Regions from separate parts of the Ruegeria sp. AB10 genome, predicted to be linked through region 2. Evidence: riboswitches for the same ligand, from Rfam matches in the RefSeq annotation. Region 2 holds a riboswitch; the other holds the start of a gene.

Region 1 (9,512 bases), on a different contig from region 2:
CCGCCACCAGACGCGGTGGCGCCGAGGGGTCGGCGGGCGGGATGATTTCGACCTCAAGCCCTTCGTCCGCGAAATAACCGTTTTCCTGCGCCACGATGATAGGGCCGTGGTCGGGGTTGATGAACCAGTCCAGCAGAACGGTCATCTTATCCTCGGCCCAGGCGGGCGCGGCGGCCAGCAGGGCAATGGCTGTGATCAGTTTCTTCATGTCTCGCGTTTCCTTTTCACTCACGAGGTTGAAGCCGCGACGAGGACAATCTCGCCCGGCCAATCCGGTTGAATTTTTTCCGCCGCGCGCCATGCGCGCAGGCCGGTGGCGCAGCAGAGCGCCAGTCTTTTGCCTTTGTTAGGGTCTATGTCTTGCAACCTTTCGGGTGAGACACGAGCCGCGCTGGGATGCACGGGAACGGGCGCTTCGTCAGGGCCGCGCAGTTCGATGATCTGGTCCTCCGCCGTCAGTTGACTGGCCGAGAGGAAGCGGAAACGACTACTCGGCTCGGGCGCGTCATCGAACCGGAAACTGCTGCTGCGCAGGGTGCGGCCATCATATTGGACCATCTGACCCAAGGGGGATGGGTCCATGCCCAAGATCAGATTCAGCGCCATCTGCGCCTGTACCGCTCCGATCGTTCCGACCACGGGGCCAAGTACCCCTGCGGTCGCACAACTGGCTGCACTGTCCGGGGCATCAGGAAACAAGGCGCGCAGGGACGGAGCCCCGCAACAGAACCCGCCGACGAAACCCGACAGGCCCAGCACCGAGGCGCTGATCAGCGGTTTGCCCTGCGCCAGACAGGTATCCGAAAGGATATAGCTGGCCGCATAGCTGTCGGCGCAATCGAGGATCACATCCGCCTGCGCAACCAAAATGGCGGCATTTTCGCTTGTTAGAGCCTGTTTTTTCGCAACTACTGCGCAGTCATCGTTCAACGCATAACATCGCTCAGCCGCGACCTCAGCTTTTAGGCGCCCACAGTCAGACTGCCTAAACAAGGTCTGCCGGTGCAGGTTCGACAGAGCGACCTCATCGCGATCCATGATCGTCAACTGTCCGACCCCGGCCCCGGCCAGCAGCGGCAGCGCAGGGGCGGCCAGCCCCCCCGCGCCCACCACCTGAACCCGCGCGGCGGACAAGCGGGCCTGCCCTTCTGCGCCAACTTCCGGCAGGATCATCTGTCGGGCATAGCGGCTCATCTCGTGACCTCGATCCATTGGCGTACGCGGGCCTCTGGATCGGTGTTCAGCGTAATGTCGGTGACGACCGAAACGATATCAGCCCCCGCCTGCAACACGCCCGGCGCGCGTTCGACGCTCATGCCACCTATGCCGACCAGAGGAATATTGCCCACACGCTCTTTCCATTCGGTGACACGCGGTAGGCCCTGTTGATGCCATTTCATCTTTTTCAGGATGGTCGGATAGACCGGCCCCAACGCGACATAGTCCGGGTCCATGGCCAGCACCCGTTTAAGCTCCTCATCGTCGTGGGTGGATACGCCCAGCTTGAGGCCCGCCTTGCGGATGGCTTTCAGATCGGCGTCGTCCAGATCCTCCTGCCCCAGATGGATCCAGTCGCAGCCCAGATCGATAGCGTCTTGCCAATAGTCATTCACCACCAGCACCGCACCATGTTCGCAGCACAGATCGCGTGACAGGGCAATCTGGTCGCGCACCACCGCGTCGGGCTGGTCCTTGATCCTCAATTGCACGAATTTCACACCCAACGGCAGCATCCGACGCAGCCACTCCGAGTGATCGAAGATCGGGTAAAACCGGTCCAGCCTCATAACAGGAACGCCTTTCCGATCACCGGGGTTGAGGGTTCGGCCATATCGCGCGCCTCGATCGGGTCAGCCTGATGCGCCAACTGCCCCGCTTCAATCGCCAGCATCATCGCCTTGGCCATCGCCGCCGGATCGCCCGCCCGCGCCACGGCGGTATTCAGCAGCACCGCGTCATACCCCAACTCCATCGCCTGCGCCGCGTGGCTGGGCAAACCGATCCCGGCGTCGATCACCAGCGGCACATCCGGGAATTCGGCCCGCATCGCGCGCAGGGCATAGACGTTGTTCAGCCCCCGTCCCGATCCAATCGGCGCGCCCCAGGGCATCAAAACCTCGCACCCTGCCGCCAGCAGACGTTCGCCCACGATCAGATCGTCAGTGGTGTAGGGGAAGACCTGAAACCCGTCTTCAGTCAGAATGCGGGCGGCCTCGACCAGTTGGAACACATCCGGCTGCAGGCTGTCGGTATGGTCGATCAGTTCCAGCTTGATCCATTTGGTATCGAACACCTCCCGCGCCATATGGGCGGTGGTCACGGCCTCTTTGACCGTGTGACACCCGGCGGTGTTGGGCAGGACCAGCACGCCCAATTCGCGGATCATCTGCCAGAATGTCTGCCCCGCCCCGGATTCGCGCCGCAGTGATACCGTGGCAACCCCTGCGCCACTGTCCCGAAACGCCTGTTCCAGGATCGCAGGGCTGGGATATTGCGCCGTACCCAGCATCAGGGGGTTGGGCAGAGAGGTGCCGTAGAAAGTCTTCATCTTCACCCCCCCTGCATCGGCGCGACAACTTCGATCCGATCGCCGTCGGTCAATGTGTGGGCCATGCGCAGACCCGAGGGCACGAAATCCTCATTCACGGCCGTGGCCACCCGCCCCGAGAATCCGCATTCGACCAGCAGCTCCGTAAGAGTTTCAGCCCGCACTTCGCGCGGTTCGCCATTAAGCACGATCTTCATCGACCATCTCCGAATGTTTGTTGTCCAGCGCCAGATCCGCCACACCCTGCGCCAGCGCCGGGGCCAGCAGATAGCCGTGGCGATAGAGGCCATTGGCATAGATCGTGCGCCCCAGCCGCCGAATGCGCGGCAGGTTGTCGGGAAAGGTCGGGCGCAGATCGACGCCGATCTCCAATACCTCAGCCTCACCAAAAGCGGGATTCAGTGCATAGGCGGCGCTGAGCAGTTCCAGCATCGACCGCGCGGTGATGCGGCTGCTGTCCTCGCTTTCGATCATCGTCGCGCCCAGCATGTAGACGCCGTCCCCACGCGGCACGATGTAAAGCGGCATTCTTGGGTGCAGCAGACGCACAGGCCGGGTCAGGGTCACGTCCGGGCAACGGATCACCAGCATCTCGCCCTTCACGCCGCGCAGATCGTGCAGCACCTCGCGGGCGTGCAGTCCCCGGCAGTCAATTGCATTTTCAAGCCGTGATGGGGCGAGTTTGCGGTGGAATTCGACGCCTTGTTCCAGCAGTTGCCCATGAATGTCCCGCAAGGCCCGGCGTGGGTCCAGATGGGCTTCATTCGTGAAATAGAGACCTTTGGCGAATCCGTGCAAATCAGGCTCTAATTGAGCGATTTCGGGTTGCGTGACTTCGCTGTACCCCTCGGTCCGGCGGGCAAACCGGCGCAGATCGGGCAGATCGCGCGGGTTGGCCACAACCAGCGTACCCTGCCGCTCCACTGGCGTGCGCGCCGCCCACCAATCCAATGCAGCTTGCCCCAACCGCAGCACAGGTTCCTCGGCGTTTTCATACTCACACCACGGGGCCAGCATGCCGCCCGCCCACCAGGAACACCCATGCGGACCCGGAGGGCCTGCGGGATCAAAAACCTGAACCTTGGCGCCCCGCGAGACAAGCTCGCTGGCCACTGCCAATCCGGCCACCCCGGACCCTATGACCGACCAAACCGTCACGCGGGCCAGACCCGGTGGAAGTGATGCACCGGCCCGTGCCCCTGCCCGATCATCAGACCGTCCGCCCGGGCGATCGCCCCCTGCAGATAGTCATGCGCCTGCCCAACCGCGTCGGTCAGACCAAGCCCCCGAGCCAGCCCCGCCGCAATCGACGACGACAAGGTGCACCCTGTACCATGCGTGTTTCGCGTCTCGCGTCGGGGGGAGGTGAACTCGGCCACGAGACCGGAGGCATCGACCAGCATGTCATGGCAGACAGTCCCGCGGCCATGTCCCCCTTTCATCAGCACCGAACCTGCGCCCAGCCCGCACAAGGCCAGCCCTTGCGCAACCATCTGGTCAGACGTTTCGGCCTCGGCACTCTCCAACAAACAGGCGGCTTCGGGCAGGTTCGGGGTCAGCAACGTGGCTTGTGGTACAAGAATATCGCGCAAGGTCTGCACCGCGTCCTGCGCCAGCAATGCATCCCCCGATTTGGCAATCATCACCGGGTCCAGCACAACCGGGCCATCAAACCCGGCAATGGAGTCCGCAACCGTCTGTATGATCTCTGGTGTCGCCAGCATCCCGATCTTGATCGCACCGACGTCCAGGTCGGTCAGAACCGCCTCGATCTGGGCGGACACCACATCCAGAGGAATCCCATGCACCGCTGTCACGGCCCGGGTATTCTGCGCCGTCACCGCCGTGATCACGCTGGCGCCGTATACGCCCAATGCGGACATCGCCTTGAGATCCGCCTGTATCCCGGCCCCGCCGCCACTGTCCGAGCCCGCAATAGTCAGGGCAATATGCGCCATATCGTTGCTCCATCATTAATGGGCAACGCAGCATGGAAAACGTCTGTGCATGTTAGACCGTTCCCTACGCCGGTATTGCCCGGATCAGGTTCGATGGGTTAGCGCATTCACGCCTCTCAGCCCCTTGATCGGGGCACCCCAACGGTTGGGCGGACAATCTCAGGCAAGGGGGAGAAAATCAAGCGGCAATCTTCGGATCGTAAGACCACATCCGGCAGGTAAATAAGACCAACCTATGCGCGCGCAATGAATTGAAGGAATTTAGCGAGGCTCTGCCTCGCGCTCCGGGATATTTTCAGACAGATGAAGTCCGGATCCCCTGCTTCATCTGTCTATAAATATCCCGGGGGAGTCGCCCAAAGGGCGGCGGGGGCAGAGCCCCCTTAAGCAAAAGGCCGCCCCAATCGGTGCGGCCTGTTTTGTTGTATCAGCCTTTCATCCCGTCCCAGAAGGACTTGACGGATGAGAAAAAGCTGTTTGATTCCGGGTGGTTATCTTCACCCAGATCATCGAACTCTTTCAGCAGCTCTTTCTGGCGGCTGGTCAGGTTGACCGGTGTTTCCACGGCCAGTTCGATGAACATGTCACCAACACCGCCACCGCGCAGGGCAGGCATACCCTTGCCGCGCAGACGCATCTGACGGCCCGATTGGCTGCCAGCCGGTATCTGCACGCGACCGCGTCCACCGTCGATGGTGGGCACTTCGATCGATCCGCCCAGCGCGGCCTTGGCCATGCTGACCGGCACACGGCAATAGAGATTTACACTGTCGCGCTCGAACAGTTTGTGATCGGACACTTCGACAAAGATATACAGATCACCCGGAGGGCCACCGCGCATCCCGGCCTCACCCTCACCCGCCAAACGGATACGGGTGCCGGTCTCGACACCGGCGGGGATGTTCACGGACAGCGCGCGTTCTTTCTCTACGCGGCCTGCACCACCGCAGGATTTACAGGGGTTCTTGATGATCTGGCCCAAACCGGAACAGGTGGGGCAACTGCGTTCGACGGTGAAAAATCCCTGCTGCGCGCGGACCTTGCCCATGCCGGAACAGGTCGGGCAGGTGGTCGGCTCCACGCCGCCTTCGGCACCCGAACCGTCACAGGCCGAACAGGCCACGGCAGCCGGAACGCTGATGGTTTTCTGCAGGCCCGAGAACGCCTCTTCCAGCGTCACACGCAGGTTATAGCGCAGGTCGGACCCCCGCGCGGCACGGCGCCCGCCACCGGCACCACCGCGCTGGCCGCCCATGAAATCGCCGAACAGATCGTCGAACACATCCGAGAACGCGCTGGAAAAATCGCCCTGACCAAAGCCGCCACCGGGACGGCCACCGCCACCACCCATGCCGTTTTCGAACGCGGCGTGGCCAAAGCGGTCATAGGCAGCCTTTTTGTCGGCATCGCGCAGAACGTCATAAGCCTCATTGGCTTCTTTGAACTGCGCCTCGGCATCCGGGTTGTCTTTGTTGCGGTCGGGATGCAGTTCCTTGGCCTTCTTGCGAAAACCCTTTTTGATCTCGTCCGCCGATGCGCCCTTGGCAACGCCCAGCACATCGTAATAGTCGCGTTTTGACATCAGTGTTTCCTTCTGCCTCAACGTAATCGGGCCGGCCCGGCAACCGGACCGGCCCGCATTGGCCCGGTTACCCGTTAGTTACGCTTGTCTTCGTCCAGGTCTTCGAACTCGGCGTCGACAATGTCGTCATCACCAGCCGGAGCGGCATCCGCCGCCACAGGCTCATCCTCGGCCTCATCGGCTTGCGCCTTGTAAATGGCTTCGCCCAGCTTCATCGCGGCTTCGGTGACGTTCTGGATGCCGGACTTGATCTTGTCGGCATTTTCGGTTTCCAGCTCGTCCTTCAGTGCGGCAATCGCCAGTTCGATGGCTTCGATAGTGGTCGGGTCGACCTTGTCGGCGTGCTCTTCCATCGACTTTTCGGTCGAATGGATCAGGCTTTCCGCCTGGTTCTTGGCGTCGACCAGCTCGCGGCGTTCCTTGTCGGCTTCCGCGTTCTCTTCGGCGTCCTTGACCATCTTTTCGATATCGTCATCCGACAGACCGCCCGAGGCCTGGATGGTGATCTTCTGCTCTTTGCCGGTGCCTTTGTCCTTGGCCGAAACCGAGACAATGCCGTTGGCGTCGATGTCGAAGGTCACCTCGATCTGAGGCATACCGCGCGGTGCGGGCGGGATGTCTTCGAGGTTGAACTGACCCAGAATCTTGTTGTCCGCAGCCATTTCACGCTCACCCTGGAACACGCGGATGGTTACGGCGTTCTGGTTGTCTTCTGCGGTCGAGAAGACCTGAGACTTTTTGGTCGGGATCGTGGTGTTCCGGTCGATCAGGCGGGTGAACACGCCACCCAGCGTTTCGATACCCAGCGACAGCGGGGTCACGTCCAGCAGAACCACGTCTTTGACGTCGCCCTGCAGAACACCTGCCTGAATGGCGGCGCCCATGGCGACCACTTCGTCCGGGTTCACACCCTTGTGCGGCTCTTTGCCGAAGAACTTGGTGACCTCTTCGATGACTTTCGGCATCCGGGTCATACCACCGACCAGAACAACCTCGTCAATGTCACCCGCCGACAGACCGGCATCTTTCAGCGCGGCCTGGCAGGGCTTCATCGACTTCTTGATCAGGTCCGACACCAGCGATTCCAGCTTGGCACGGGTCAGCTTCATAACCATGTGCAGCGGCTGACCGTTCGAACCCATCGAGATGAACGGCTGGTTGATTTCGGTCTGCGAGGTCGAGCTGAGTTCGATCTTGGCTTTTTCAGCGGCTTCTTTCAGACGCTGCAGAGCCATCTTGTCGGCAGACAGGTCGACGCCGTGTTCCTTTTTGAACTCGTCCGCCAGGTAGTTGACGATGCGCATGTCAAAGTCTTCACCACCCAGGAAGGTGTCGCCGTTGGTCGACTTGACCTCGAACAGACCGTCGTCGATTTCCAGAATGGTCACGTCGAAGGTACCGCCACCAAGGTCATAAACCGCGATGGTTTGGGTTTCTTCCTTGTCCAGACCATAGGCCAGAGCCGCCGCTGTCGGCTCGTTGATGATCCGCAGCACTTCCAGACCGGCGATCTTACCGGCGTCTTTGGTGGCCTGACGCTGTGCGTCGTTGAAGTAGGCCGGAACGGTGATGACCGCCTGCGTGACTTCCTCACCCAGATAGCTTTCTGCGGTTTCCTTCATCTTGCCCAGAGTGAAGGCCGAGATCTGGCTTGGGGAGTATTTTTCACCGCGGGCTTCAACCCACGCGTCGCCATTGCCGCCATCGACGATGGCATACGGCACCATTTTCTTGTCTTTTTCGACTTCTGCATCATCCACACGACGACCGATCAGACGCTTGACGCCAAAGATCGTGTTGTCGGGGTTGGTGACCGCCTGACGTTTTGCAGGCTGACCGACCAGTCGCTCATCTTCGGTGAAGGCGACGATCGAGGGCGTGGTCCGCGCCCCTTCGGCGTTCTCGATGACCTTCGGCTGCGAGCCGTCCATGATGGCCACACACGAGTTGGTGGTCCCGAGGTCAATCCCGATTACTTTTCCCATATGTTCAATCCCTTTCTCTTCAAGGCGATGTCCGAGGTCCGGACCCGTTATGGCACCCGGCCCCGATCTGATATGCGCGAACGGCCCTACACCATCGCGCGTCCCGGCGTATATAAGGGCGGGATGAGAGGCCTGCAAGCGTTGTAAAACGCAGGTTTTCGGGAATCTGGCGCCTTTTTTGGCAAGGTTTTGGCAAGGATTGGGGAATCTTGAATGGCGCGGCTGCTTTTGCGCGGATTTGATATCAGAAAAGCCTGGCTGGATGCCTCTGCACAGGCGCAGCTGATCGAGCTTTTGCGCCCGATTCTGAAATCCGCCCCTTTGTTCCGGCCGGTGACACCGTCGGGCAAGGCGATGTCGGTGCGCATGACCTCGGCCGGATCTTTGGGCTGGGTGACCGACAAGGCCGGGTACAGGTACCAGCCGCAGCATCCCAAGGGGGCCGACTGGCCCGCGATCCCCGATGCCGTGCTCGATATCTGGCGGGATCTGGCCAGCCCGGATCGAGACCCGGACTGCTGTCTGATCAACTATTACGGCGAAGGCGCCCGGATGGGGCTGCATCAGGACAAGGACGAGGCCGATTTTTCCTGGCCCGTGCTGTCAATCTCGCTGGGCGATGACGCGCTGTTTCGCATTGGCAACCAGACCCGCGGCGGCAAGACCGAGTCGATCTGGCTGAGCTCGGGCGATGTGGTGATCATGGGCGGTCCGGCCCGGCTGACCTATCACGGGATCGACCGTATCCGGTTCGGGTCCTCGAAACTGCTGCCCAAGGGCGGCCGGATCAACCTGACCCTGCGGGTGGCGGGCTAGCGGCGCGCGCTCCAGCTTTGCGATACGTGCTGGCGCGAGAAGAAGATACCAAGCAGTCCGATCAGCAACAGCGCAACCCCCACCCAAAGCGCATATTCCCAACTGGTGTTGCGCGGATAGTAGTTGCGGAACACGAAGCCCCGGCACTGGTCGATGATGTGAAACAGCGGGTTCCACGCAAACATGGCCAGCGTGGCACCGCCCAGCGCATTGGCGACGAACATCTTTCCCGAAAAAATCATGTTCAGACGCCGATATATGTTGTTCAGAATCGTGGAAACCGTCGGCAACCAGGGCTTCAGGGCCATGAACACCACGCCAACGGAACAGCCGGTAAACCAGGCCAGTATCAACATCGCAAACGCGCCGCCGGGGTCCTGAATCTCGAGCGGGGCTACTGTGACACTGTAGAGAAACAGGATCACGATGATCGTGACAACCTGCGTATAAAGCGCACCGAAGGCGGTCGCCAACAACATGACCATCATGTTCATCGGCGAGTGCAGCATCATCGGATTACCCCCGGTACTGACCCCCGCCACAATGCCGACCGATCTGATATGCGTCAGGAACAAAAACACACCGGACAGAAGGTACAGAACAAACTCTCCGCGGATTCTGGC
Region 2 (9,512 bases):
GGGCGATCGAAAAGGACTACGTCTCGGGGATGACACAGCTGGGCATCCGCAACGTGTCCTCGACCGCCAGAGAAGGCTATGAAGACGCCCGCGCCCGTGGCTCGGACATCCTGTCGGTCCGGCAGGTGCGCAAACTGGGTACGGACGGTGTTCTGGAGCGCATCCCCGAGGGCGCGCGCTATTATGTCACCATTGATATCGACGCGTTCTGCCCCTCGATCGCGCCGGGCACCGGAACGCCCAGCCATGGCGGGTTCCTGTATTATGACGTGCTGGAAATCCTTCAGGGGCTGAGCAAGCGCGGCGATGTGGTCGGTATCGACCTGGTCGAGGTCGCCCCGGCCTATGATCAGACGGAAAGCACACAGATTCTGGCGGCTCAGGTCCTGCTGAACTTCCTCGGCTTCATCTTCCACAACCGAAAATAGGTGCTAGCCCAGATAGGCCCGCAAACTGGGTGGCGGATTGTCGAACAGCTGCGCGGTCGCTGCGGGTGGATGCGCGCGCCCGTCGGCCACCAGCACGGTCTGCTCGGCAATGCGGCGGGCATCCTGCGGGTCATGGCTGACCATCAGCAGGGTTGTTCCGGTCTCGGCCAGCAACCCTGCAACAAGATCCAGCATCTCCGCTTTCAGCGCCGGTCCCAGCGCCGCAAAGGGTTCGTCCAGCAACAGCATGTCGCGCCGTTGCACCAGAACCCGGGCCAGCGCGACCCGACTTTGCTGGCCACCGGACAGCTCGGCCGGTTTGCGCCCCTCAAGACCGGGCAGCGCCACGCGGGCCAGCGCGGATTGGACCTGCGATTGTTCCTCTGCCGACAGACGCCCGTTCGGGCGCAGGCCCAGGGCAACGTTCTGTTCCACCGTCAGATGCGGGAACAGGTTGCCATCCTGAAACAGCATCGCCAGCGGGCGTTTTCCCGGGGCAAGTTTGGAAATCCGCTGCCCCTGCCACAGGATTTGCCCCTGTTTGAGGCCGCGAAACCCGGCGATTGCCTCAAGCAACGTCGACTTGCCCGCGCCGGAGGGGCCGACAATGGCAACGCTGGTCCCGGCCTCGACTGTAAAATCGGCCTCCAGGGCGAAACCGCCATTTTCAATGACGCAACGATCAAGTTTCAGCATGTAATCGCCCTCCGCGATCCAAAAGCCAGAATGCCCCCATCGACAGCACCAAAAGCAGCAGCGCCGCCCCGGCCGCCGCCTGCATCTGATAGGCCCCCATCAACCGGTAAATCTGCAGCGGCAAGGTTGCGATCTGCGGATCGGCGAACAACGCAATGACACCGAGATCCCCCATGGACAGCGCAGCGGCAAGACCGGCGGAAAAGCGGATTTGCGGGCGCATGCGGGGCAGCAGAATCCTCGTGAAAAAGGTCGTTTTGTCCATGTCCAGCGACAGTGCCAGCCGCCCATGCCGGGTGACCACGTCCCGCGCGGCGGGCACCAGAATACGCAGGCCGAACGGCAGCGCCATAACCGCATTTACCAGCGCCGTGACCGGCAACGCCAGTGCCGCCGGGTTGGCCATCGGGCGGATCAGGATGAACAGGCCGGTGCCGATCACCAAGGGCGAGGCTGCCAGCCCCAGAATACCGCTGAGTTCGACAATACCGTACCGTCCGGTCGCAACGGCCATGGCCATGGGCAAGGCCAGCATCAATAGAACGGCCGCGCTGGCCGCCGCCACCAGAACCGAGGTCAGCGCCGCGCGGAACACCAGTGAAGGCATCTCGAACAGCCCCGAAAGCCCCGAAATCACCACCGCCGCCAAAGGCAGCAGCAGAAACGCCGCCGCCGCCAGAATCCAAAACGCATCAAGTATTGGCGCACCGCCATCCCAGCGGCGGATGGCTCTGTCCAGCCCGGCTCCAAACCCGTCTCCGCGCGAAAACTTCAGGGCCGCCAGCGCAGCCGCCGCGGTCAGCGCCAGTTGCAACGCCGACAGCAACGCTGCCCGGCCAAGGTCGAAATCATAGGTAAAGGCCTGATAGATGGCGAGTTCGATCGTTGTTGCCCGCGGTCCCCCGCCCAAGGTGAGGGCAACGGCAAAACTGGTCAGACAGATGGCAAAGATCACCGCCAGCACGCCGGGCAGGATGCGCCTCAGCATCGGCAGCTCGATCAGGCGGAACATCGCCATTCCGTCACAGCCCAACTGCGCGGCCAGACGAAAACGTTCGGCGGGGATTTCCTGCCACGCCTGCAGGATCAGCCGCGTGGCCAACGGCAGGTTGAAGAACACATGCGCCAGAACAACGCCGTGCAACCCGTAAATCCGCATCGGCGGCAGGCCGAAAACTCCCAAAAAATCCGAAATCCAGCCCGCGCGGCCAAAGACCTGCAACAGACCGAGGATCGCCACGATGACCGGCAGAATGAACGGCGCGCCCAACAGCGCGATCAGCACCCGCCGCCCCGGAAACCGGCGCCGGGCCAGCGCCCGCGCCACCGGCACTGCCAGCGCCGCGCTGAACAGGGCCGACAATACCGCCTGAACAAGTGTGAACCGCAGCGCAGCCCAATCCGCCGGGCCGAAGCCCCCCGCCGCGTCGGCTCGCAGGGCAACAGCGGCAAGGGTCCCCAGAATCAGCGCGGCCACCAAAGCCGCCGCGCCAACGCCCGGCCAGGGGCTTACTGGCTGAGCGCGCTCAGCCATTCCGCAAGCGCCTGATCCCGCACAGCGGCGGCCTCATCCGGAGAATACAGCAGGGATTTTTCCGGCTGAATCAGCGTGTCGAACCCGTCGGGCAGCCCCGCTGCCGGAGTCACCGCCGGATACATCCAGTTGGTGGTCGGAATGATCTGTTGGAACGCGTCCGAAACCATGAATCTCAGGAACTGATCCGCCAGTTCCGGCTGGTCGGTCCCGGCCAGCTTTGCCGCGACCTCGACCTGCATATAATGACCTTCGTCAAAAGCAGCCGCCGCTTTGCTGGCGTCTTCCTCGGCGATCAGGTGATAGGCAGGCGATGTGGTGTAGCTGAGAACCATGTCGGCCTCACCTTCCAGAAACAGGCCATACGCCTCGGACCAGCCCTTGGTCACGGTGACGATATTGTCGGCCAGACCTGCCCAGATATCCGCCGCCTCATCACCATAAGCTGCCTGCACCCACAAAAGCAGCCCCAGACCGGGGGTCGAGGCGCGCGGGTCCTGAATGATGATCTTGGTGTCACCCTCGGCCAGTTCACGGAAATTCGCGGGCGCCGCAGCATCGGCGTTATGGACAAAGGCGAAATAGCCCCAGTCATAGGGCGCGAACACCTCATCCGTCCACTCGATCGGCAGCGTGTATTCCGCGCTGACCGAGCTGGGCGCAAACAGGCCGGTTTCCTTGGCCGCATTGATCAGGTTGGTATCCAGCCCCAGCACAACGTCAGCGTCCGAGTTCTCACCCTCAAGCCGGATACGCGATAACAGCGCCGCGCCGTCCTCGACGCCGACAAGGTTCAGCTCGCAGTCACAGACAGCCTCAAACGCCTCTTTCACTTGTGGGCCGGGGCCCCAGTCCGAGACAAAGCTGTCATAGGTATACACGGTCAGCTGAGGTTTATCGGCCGCAATGGCCGTGGTTGCGCTCAGGAGTCCCGCAGCAATCATCAGATGTTTCATGTCATCCTCCATTGCGGCGAGAGGGCAAGGATGGATGAAACCGTCACCTTTCCCTCCGCCGGTTCTAGCCGGTTCAGGTTCAACGGGTTCGCCAAAGGCATCTCAGCGTAGCCACGCCACGCACCCCGAGGTGAGGCTCTGACTAGGCGGGAACCGATCAAAAGACAACCCGCCTGTTGGTCGGGTTTCACCTATTTCACCCGTCCGGTTCGTGTTTTGACATCACCGTGGTCAAGCGGGCGGGATCATGAAATCCGCTGTCGGGAAACGTTCAGGCCGGTTCGTGATGAACCGGCCTGACTGGTCTTAGAAATGCGCCGATTTGGTGTTTTCCGGCACCACGGGCGGGGCGAACTTGGTCAGGTCGATGCCTTCGACCGCCGCCTTGTACTCTTCGATCTTCGGCGTTCGGCCCAGGATGGCCGACAGCACGACAACCGGGGTCGAGGCCAGCAGGCTTTCGCCTTTCTTGTCCGGTGCATCTGCCACGACGCGGCCCTGGAACAGGCGGGTCGAGGTGGCCAGAACCGTGTCACCCTTGGCGGCTTTCTCCTGGTTACCCATGCAGAGGTTACAGCCGGGACGCTCGAGATAGAGAATATTCTCATACTCGGTGCGCGCCTGCGTTTTCGGGAACAGGTCGTCGAACTCGAAGCCCGAGTATTTCTCAAGCACTTCCCAGTCGCCCTCCGCCTTCAACTCGTCGATGATGTTGTAGGTCGGGGCCGCTACAACCAGCGGCGCCTTGAATTCGACCTTGCCGGTTTCCTTTTCCAGGTTCTTCAGCATCTGCGCGACGATCTTGATATCCCCCTTGTGCACCATGCACGAGCCGACAAAGCCCAGATCCACCTGCTTTTCTGCATTGTAGTAAGAGATCGGGCGGATCGTGTCGTGGGTGTAGCGCTTGGAAACATCGGCGTTGTTAACGTCCGGGTCGGCGATCATCGGCTCGACGATCTGATCCAGATCGACGACAACCTCGGCGAAGTACTTCGCGTTGTCATCTGGGCGCAGAGCCGGATTTTCACCCGACTTGATCTCGGCGATGCGAGCGTCCGCGATGTTGATCAGCTTTTGCAGCATGCCGTTTTCATGCTCCATACCCTTGTCGATCATGATCTGGATGCGCGACTTGGCCAGTTCCAGCGAACCGATCAGGGTGTCGTCATTGGAAATACAGACCGAAGCCTTAGCCTTCATCTCGGCGGTCCAGTCGGTGAAGGTAAAGGCCTGATCCGCCAGCAGCGTGCCTATATGCACTTCGATCACGCGGCCCTGGAACACGTTGTCGCCATGCTGTTCCAGCATCTGCGCCTGGGTGGCGTGCACCACATCGCGGAAGTCCATGTGCTCGGCCATGTTGCCCTTGAAGGTCACCTTGACCGATTCCGGGATCGGCATAGAGGCTTCGCCGGTGGCCAGCGCCAGTGCCACGGTGCCCGAGTCAGCCCCGAAGGCCACGCCTTTGGACATGCGGGTGTGGCTGTCGCCGCCGATGATGACCGACCAGTCATCCACGGTGATATCGTTCAGCACCTTGTGGATCACGTCGGTCATCGCGTGATAGACGCCTTTCGGGTCACGACCGGTGACAAGGCCGAAATCGTTCATGAACTTCATCAGGCGCGGCGTGTTGGCCTGTGCCTTGGTATCCCAGACCGATGCGGTGTGGCAGCCCGACTGATAGGCGCCATCAACGCTGGGCGCCACGACCGTTGCCGCCATCGCCTCAAGTTCCTGCATGGTCATCAGGCCGGTGGTGTCCTGCGAGCCGACGATGTTGACCTTCACACGCACATCCGACCCGGCGTGCAAGGTCTTGCCCGGCGTGGTGCCGACCGCGTTCTTGTTAAAGATCTTCTCGACCGCAGTCAGGCCCTGGCCTTCGTGGCTGATTTCCTTCGACGGGGCAAAGACCAAGGGCGCTTCGACGCCCAGCGTCTCGGCCGCAAATGTCTGCAGCTTCTTGCCGAAAACAACCGCGTAAGACCCGCCCGCCTTCATGAACTCCACTTTCTGCGGCGTGAAGGACGCGGACACATCGGCCAGCTCTTCGCCATCTTCGCTCAGCAGCTTGTGGTCTTTGGTGTTGATCTTCAGAACCGTGCCGGTTGCGACCGAATAGGCCTCTTCCAGGATCGGGTTGCCGTCATTGTTCAGGATCGCGTTGCCGTCTTCGTCGACCTTCTTGACCCAGTTCTTCAGGTCGATGCCGATACCACCGGTCACGCCAACGGTGGTCTGGAAGATCGGAGAGATACCATTGGTGCCCGCCACGACCGGCGCGATGTTGACGAAAGGCACGTAAGGGCTGGCCTGCTTGCCGGTCCACAGCGCCACGTTGTTGATCCCTGACATGCGCGACGACCCCACACCCATGGTGCCTTTTTCCGAGATCATCATCACGCGGGCATCAGGATGCGCTTTACGCAATGCGCGAATCTCGGCCTGGGCTTCCGGAGTGCTGAAACACTGGCCGTGCAACTCTCGGTCGGAACGCGAATGCGCCTCGGCGCCCGGCGACATCAGGTCTGTCGAAATATCACCTTCACCGGCGATATAGGTCACGACTTTTACTTCTTCGTCCAGATCAGGAAGCTTAGTGAAGAACTCGGCCTTGGCATAGCTTTCCAGAATGTCCTTCGCCACCGCATTGCCGGCCTCGAACGCGGCCTTCAACCGGTCGGTGTCGGCGTCATACAGGAAAACCTGCGACTTCAGCACGTCGGCAGCCTGACCCGCAATCGCGGCGTCATCGCCCAGGGCCAGGTCCAGCAGAACCTCGACCGAGGGGCCGCCTTTCATGTGCGACAGCAGTTCGAACGCGAAGGGAACCGAGATTTCCTCGACAGCGGCCTCGCCCAAAATGATCTCTTTCAGGAACTTGGCCTTTTCACCTGCGGCGCTGGTTGTGCCCGGCAGCGTGTTGTAGATGAAAAAGTTCAGCGACTCCGCCCGGTGTGCGTTGCCGGTATCCTTGATCTGGCCGACAATCTCTTTGACAAGTGCGCCATCATCGATGGGCTTGGGGTGCAACCCCTGTTCCTTGCGGGTTTCGATTTCGCTGAGGTAGTCTGTATAAAGGCTCATGGCTGATCCGGCTGTTTGCAATTGGTGACGCTATGTGCCGGATTCGCGGTGTTCTGACCAACCCGGCAATCATTTGTATGCGGCGGTATACCATTCTGCGGAGAATATCAAGGGACCATCTGCGCCCCATGAACCCATCCCGCAGCTGCGGTTTATCGGAACCAGTACTCCCAGCCATCCAGAGAGTACCCGGTCAGGGCTCTGTCACAAACGTCGCCCCTGCCTGTCAGGTCGCGAGCATTTCTGGTAGCCCACACTAGAGCATGACAGGAGTAGGCCGTGACGATTTCATTTAAGGGCGCGCATTTTCCAAAGGATGTGATCCTGTTCGCGGTTTTCTTTTACCTTCGTTGCGGCGTTTCATACAGGGACCTGAGGTAAACCCTGGCGGAACGAGGCGTTGAACTGGATCACGCGACGCTGAATTCTTAGGTGAGCAGATACGCCGGTCTCGTAGCTGATGCTTCGCGGTACAAAAAGCGTCCTGCCGACCGTTCATGGCGCATGGATGCGACCCATGTGAAAGTGAAGGGTGAGTGGGTTTATCTCTATCGCGCCATCAACAAACACGGCAAAACCCTGGACTTCATGCTATCCAAGCGCCGGAACAAAGCGGCCGCGACCAAGTTCTTCGCTCGTGCGCTTGAGGCGAACGGTTTGCCACGGAAGATTGTCATCGACAAAAGCAGGCCAACACCGCTGGCATCAAAGCGATAAACAAGATGCCGACTGGTTTTGGCTGCCCTGTACCAATCGAGATGGTGAGGCGGAAGTTTCGCAACAACATCATTGAACACGATCACCGGTTTATCAAACGTCGGATCCGGCCCATGTTGGGATTCAAGTCGTTTGATTCAGCGGCATCCGCTCTGGCTGGAATTGAACTGGCCAACATGATCGGGAAAGGTTGGTCCACGCCCGGACTCTTGCCGTATCAGCAGTTCGCCCACCTGGCAGGATAATCGACCCGCCTGCACCATCTACCCACCCTTCAAAGGAATTTGCGACAGAACCCGGCGAACCGACCCGCTTGTTTCAGGTGGGTCGGTTTCCATTTGGCTCGTTCTGCCGCACACAGCCCCGTCGGAGCATATCCGCCGCGACCCGGTCGATCTGGTGGCCCAGACCATCGGGCGGCATTACCAATATTCCAACGGACTGATGCTGTTTCTTGGAACCCTCTTTGCACCGACCCAGGATCGCGATACTCCGGGGGGTGGGTTCACCCATAAACTGGGTGATATCGTCACGATTTCAAACGACAAGCTGGGCGCGCTGACCAACACGGTGCGCCTGTCGACCGAATATCAGGAAAGGAAGTTCGGGGCGTCCCACCTGATGCGAAACCTCGCCCGGCGCGGGCTGATTTAAGGAAGATTTGAACATGTTGACCGGAAAACACCTGATCGCTGGCGAATGGGTCGGGACCGAGGCCACTTTCGCGTCGGACCCTGCACACGGGCCAAGCCATGATTTCTCTGTGGGGACGCCTGCGCATGCGGACGCCGCCGTTCAGGCCGCAGAGGAGGCCTTTGCCACTTTCGGCTGGTCCACGCGGGTTGAACGGGCCGCGCTGCTGCGGAAGATCGCGGATGAAATTGACGCGCGCGGTGATGCTATTACCGAAATCGGGTGCCAGGAAACCGGCCTGCCCGAGGCGCGGCTGCAGGGTGAGCGGGGCAGGACTGTTGGCCAATTGCGCCTGTTTGCCGATCATATCGAAGCCGGTGAATATCTGGACCAACGCCACGATCCCGCCCTGCCGGACCGCGCGCCCCTGCCCCGCCCCGACCTACGTATGATCCAGCGCCCGATAGGCCCGGTTGCGGTGTTTGGGGCGTCGAACTTCCCGCTGGCGTTCTCGGTCGCCGGTGGAGATACGGCGGCGGCTCTGGCTGCGGGCTGTCCCGTGGTTGTCAAAGGCCACCCGGCGCATCCCGGCACCGGTGAGATCGTCGCGCAGGCGATTGATGCCGCAATCAAGGCAACCGGCACCCCCGCTGGTACGTTCTCGTTGATCCAAAGCGACGGGATTGGGGTCGGAACGGCCCTGGCCCAGCATCCTCTGATCAGGGCCGTCGGTTTCACCGGGTCGTTGCGCGCCGGTCGCGCGCTGTTTGACATCTGCACCCAACGCCCCGAACCCATCCCGTTTTTTGGGGAGCTGGGCTCGGTCAACCCGATGTTCGTTCTGCCCAAAGCCGCTGCGGCGCGGGGCGCCGAAATCGGCACCGGTTGGGCCGGTTCATTGACCATGGGCGCGGGCCAGTTCTGCACCAATCCCGGCATCGCCATTGTGGTTGATGGACCGGACGCGGATGCCCTGCAGGCGGCAGCGCAGTCCGCATTGGCCGGGACGGGCGAACAAACGATGCTGACCAACGGTATCGCGGACGCGTACCGCAAGGGCGTGGCGCAATTCGCTGAAGGCGTCGGAGTCACCCAGATCGTCAGCCAAGACAGCGCACCCCGCAGCGCCGCCCCGAACCTGTTTGTCGTTTCCGGCGACAATTGGCTGGCCGATGACAGCCTGCATGAAGAGGTCTTTGGCCCCACCGGCATCATCGTGCGAACCCGTGATGTCGATCAGATGACTGACATCGCCCGCGCAGTCGAAGGGCAACTGACCTGCACCCTGCATATGGACGCCGAGGATGCGGACACCGCGCGCAAACTGGTGCCCGTGCTGGAACGCAAGGCCGGGCGGCTGCTGGCCAACGGCTTCCCTACCGGTGTCGAGGTCTGTGACAGCATGGTGCATGGCGGCCCCTACCCAGCCTCGACCAATTTCGGCGCAACCTCGGT

What was found. Region 2 has a riboswitch for thiamine pyrophosphate ahead of thiB (thiamine ABC transporter substrate binding subunit). Riboswitches for the same ligand answer to the same signal wherever they lie in the genome.
Region 1: it holds a riboswitch for thiamine pyrophosphate, as region 2 does, so the genes downstream of both, thiD (bifunctional hydroxymethylpyrimidine kinase/phosphomethylpyrimidine kinase) here and thiB (thiamine ABC transporter substrate binding subunit) in region 2, are expected to answer to the same signal.

Annotation. Positions count from the first base shown of each region.
Region 1 covers NZ_JBQGAI010000003.1:147,426-156,937, reverse strand. Annotated here, with positions in the region: gene ACR0NT_RS08185 (ABC transporter substrate-binding protein) at 1-208, opposite strand, end outside; gene ACR0NT_RS08180 (ThiF family adenylyltransferase) at 229-1,194, opposite strand; gene ACR0NT_RS08175 (thiamine phosphate synthase) at 1,191-1,787, opposite strand; gene ACR0NT_RS08170 (thiazole synthase) at 1,784-2,548, opposite strand; gene thiS (sulfur carrier protein ThiS) at 2,551-2,745, opposite strand; gene ACR0NT_RS08160 (FAD-dependent oxidoreductase) at 2,729-3,706, opposite strand; gene thiD (bifunctional hydroxymethylpyrimidine kinase/phosphomethylpyrimidine kinase) at 3,703-4,506, opposite strand; TPP riboswitch at 4,551-4,657, opposite strand; gene dnaJ (molecular chaperone DnaJ) at 4,934-6,088, opposite strand; gene dnaK (molecular chaperone DnaK) at 6,163-8,073, opposite strand; gene ACR0NT_RS08140 (alpha-ketoglutarate-dependent dioxygenase AlkB) at 8,287-8,889, shown strand; gene ACR0NT_RS08135 (ABC-2 transporter permease) at 8,886-9,512, opposite strand, start outside.
Region 2 covers NZ_JBQGAI010000004.1:400,980-410,491, reverse strand. Annotated here, with positions in the region: gene speB (agmatinase) at 1-428, shown strand, start outside; gene ACR0NT_RS11340 (ATP-binding cassette domain-containing protein) at 432-1,124, opposite strand; gene ACR0NT_RS11335 (thiamine/thiamine pyrophosphate ABC transporter permease ThiP) at 1,111-2,658, opposite strand; gene thiB (thiamine ABC transporter substrate binding subunit) at 2,634-3,614, opposite strand; TPP riboswitch at 3,647-3,752, opposite strand; gene ACR0NT_RS11325 (bifunctional aconitate hydratase 2/2-methylisocitrate dehydratase) at 3,921-6,707, opposite strand; partial or broken gene ACR0NT_RS11320 (IS6 family transposase) at 6,987-7,669, shown strand; gene ACR0NT_RS11315 (hypothetical protein) at 7,824-8,078, shown strand; gene ACR0NT_RS11310 (aldehyde dehydrogenase (NADP(+))) at 8,092-9,512, shown strand, end outside.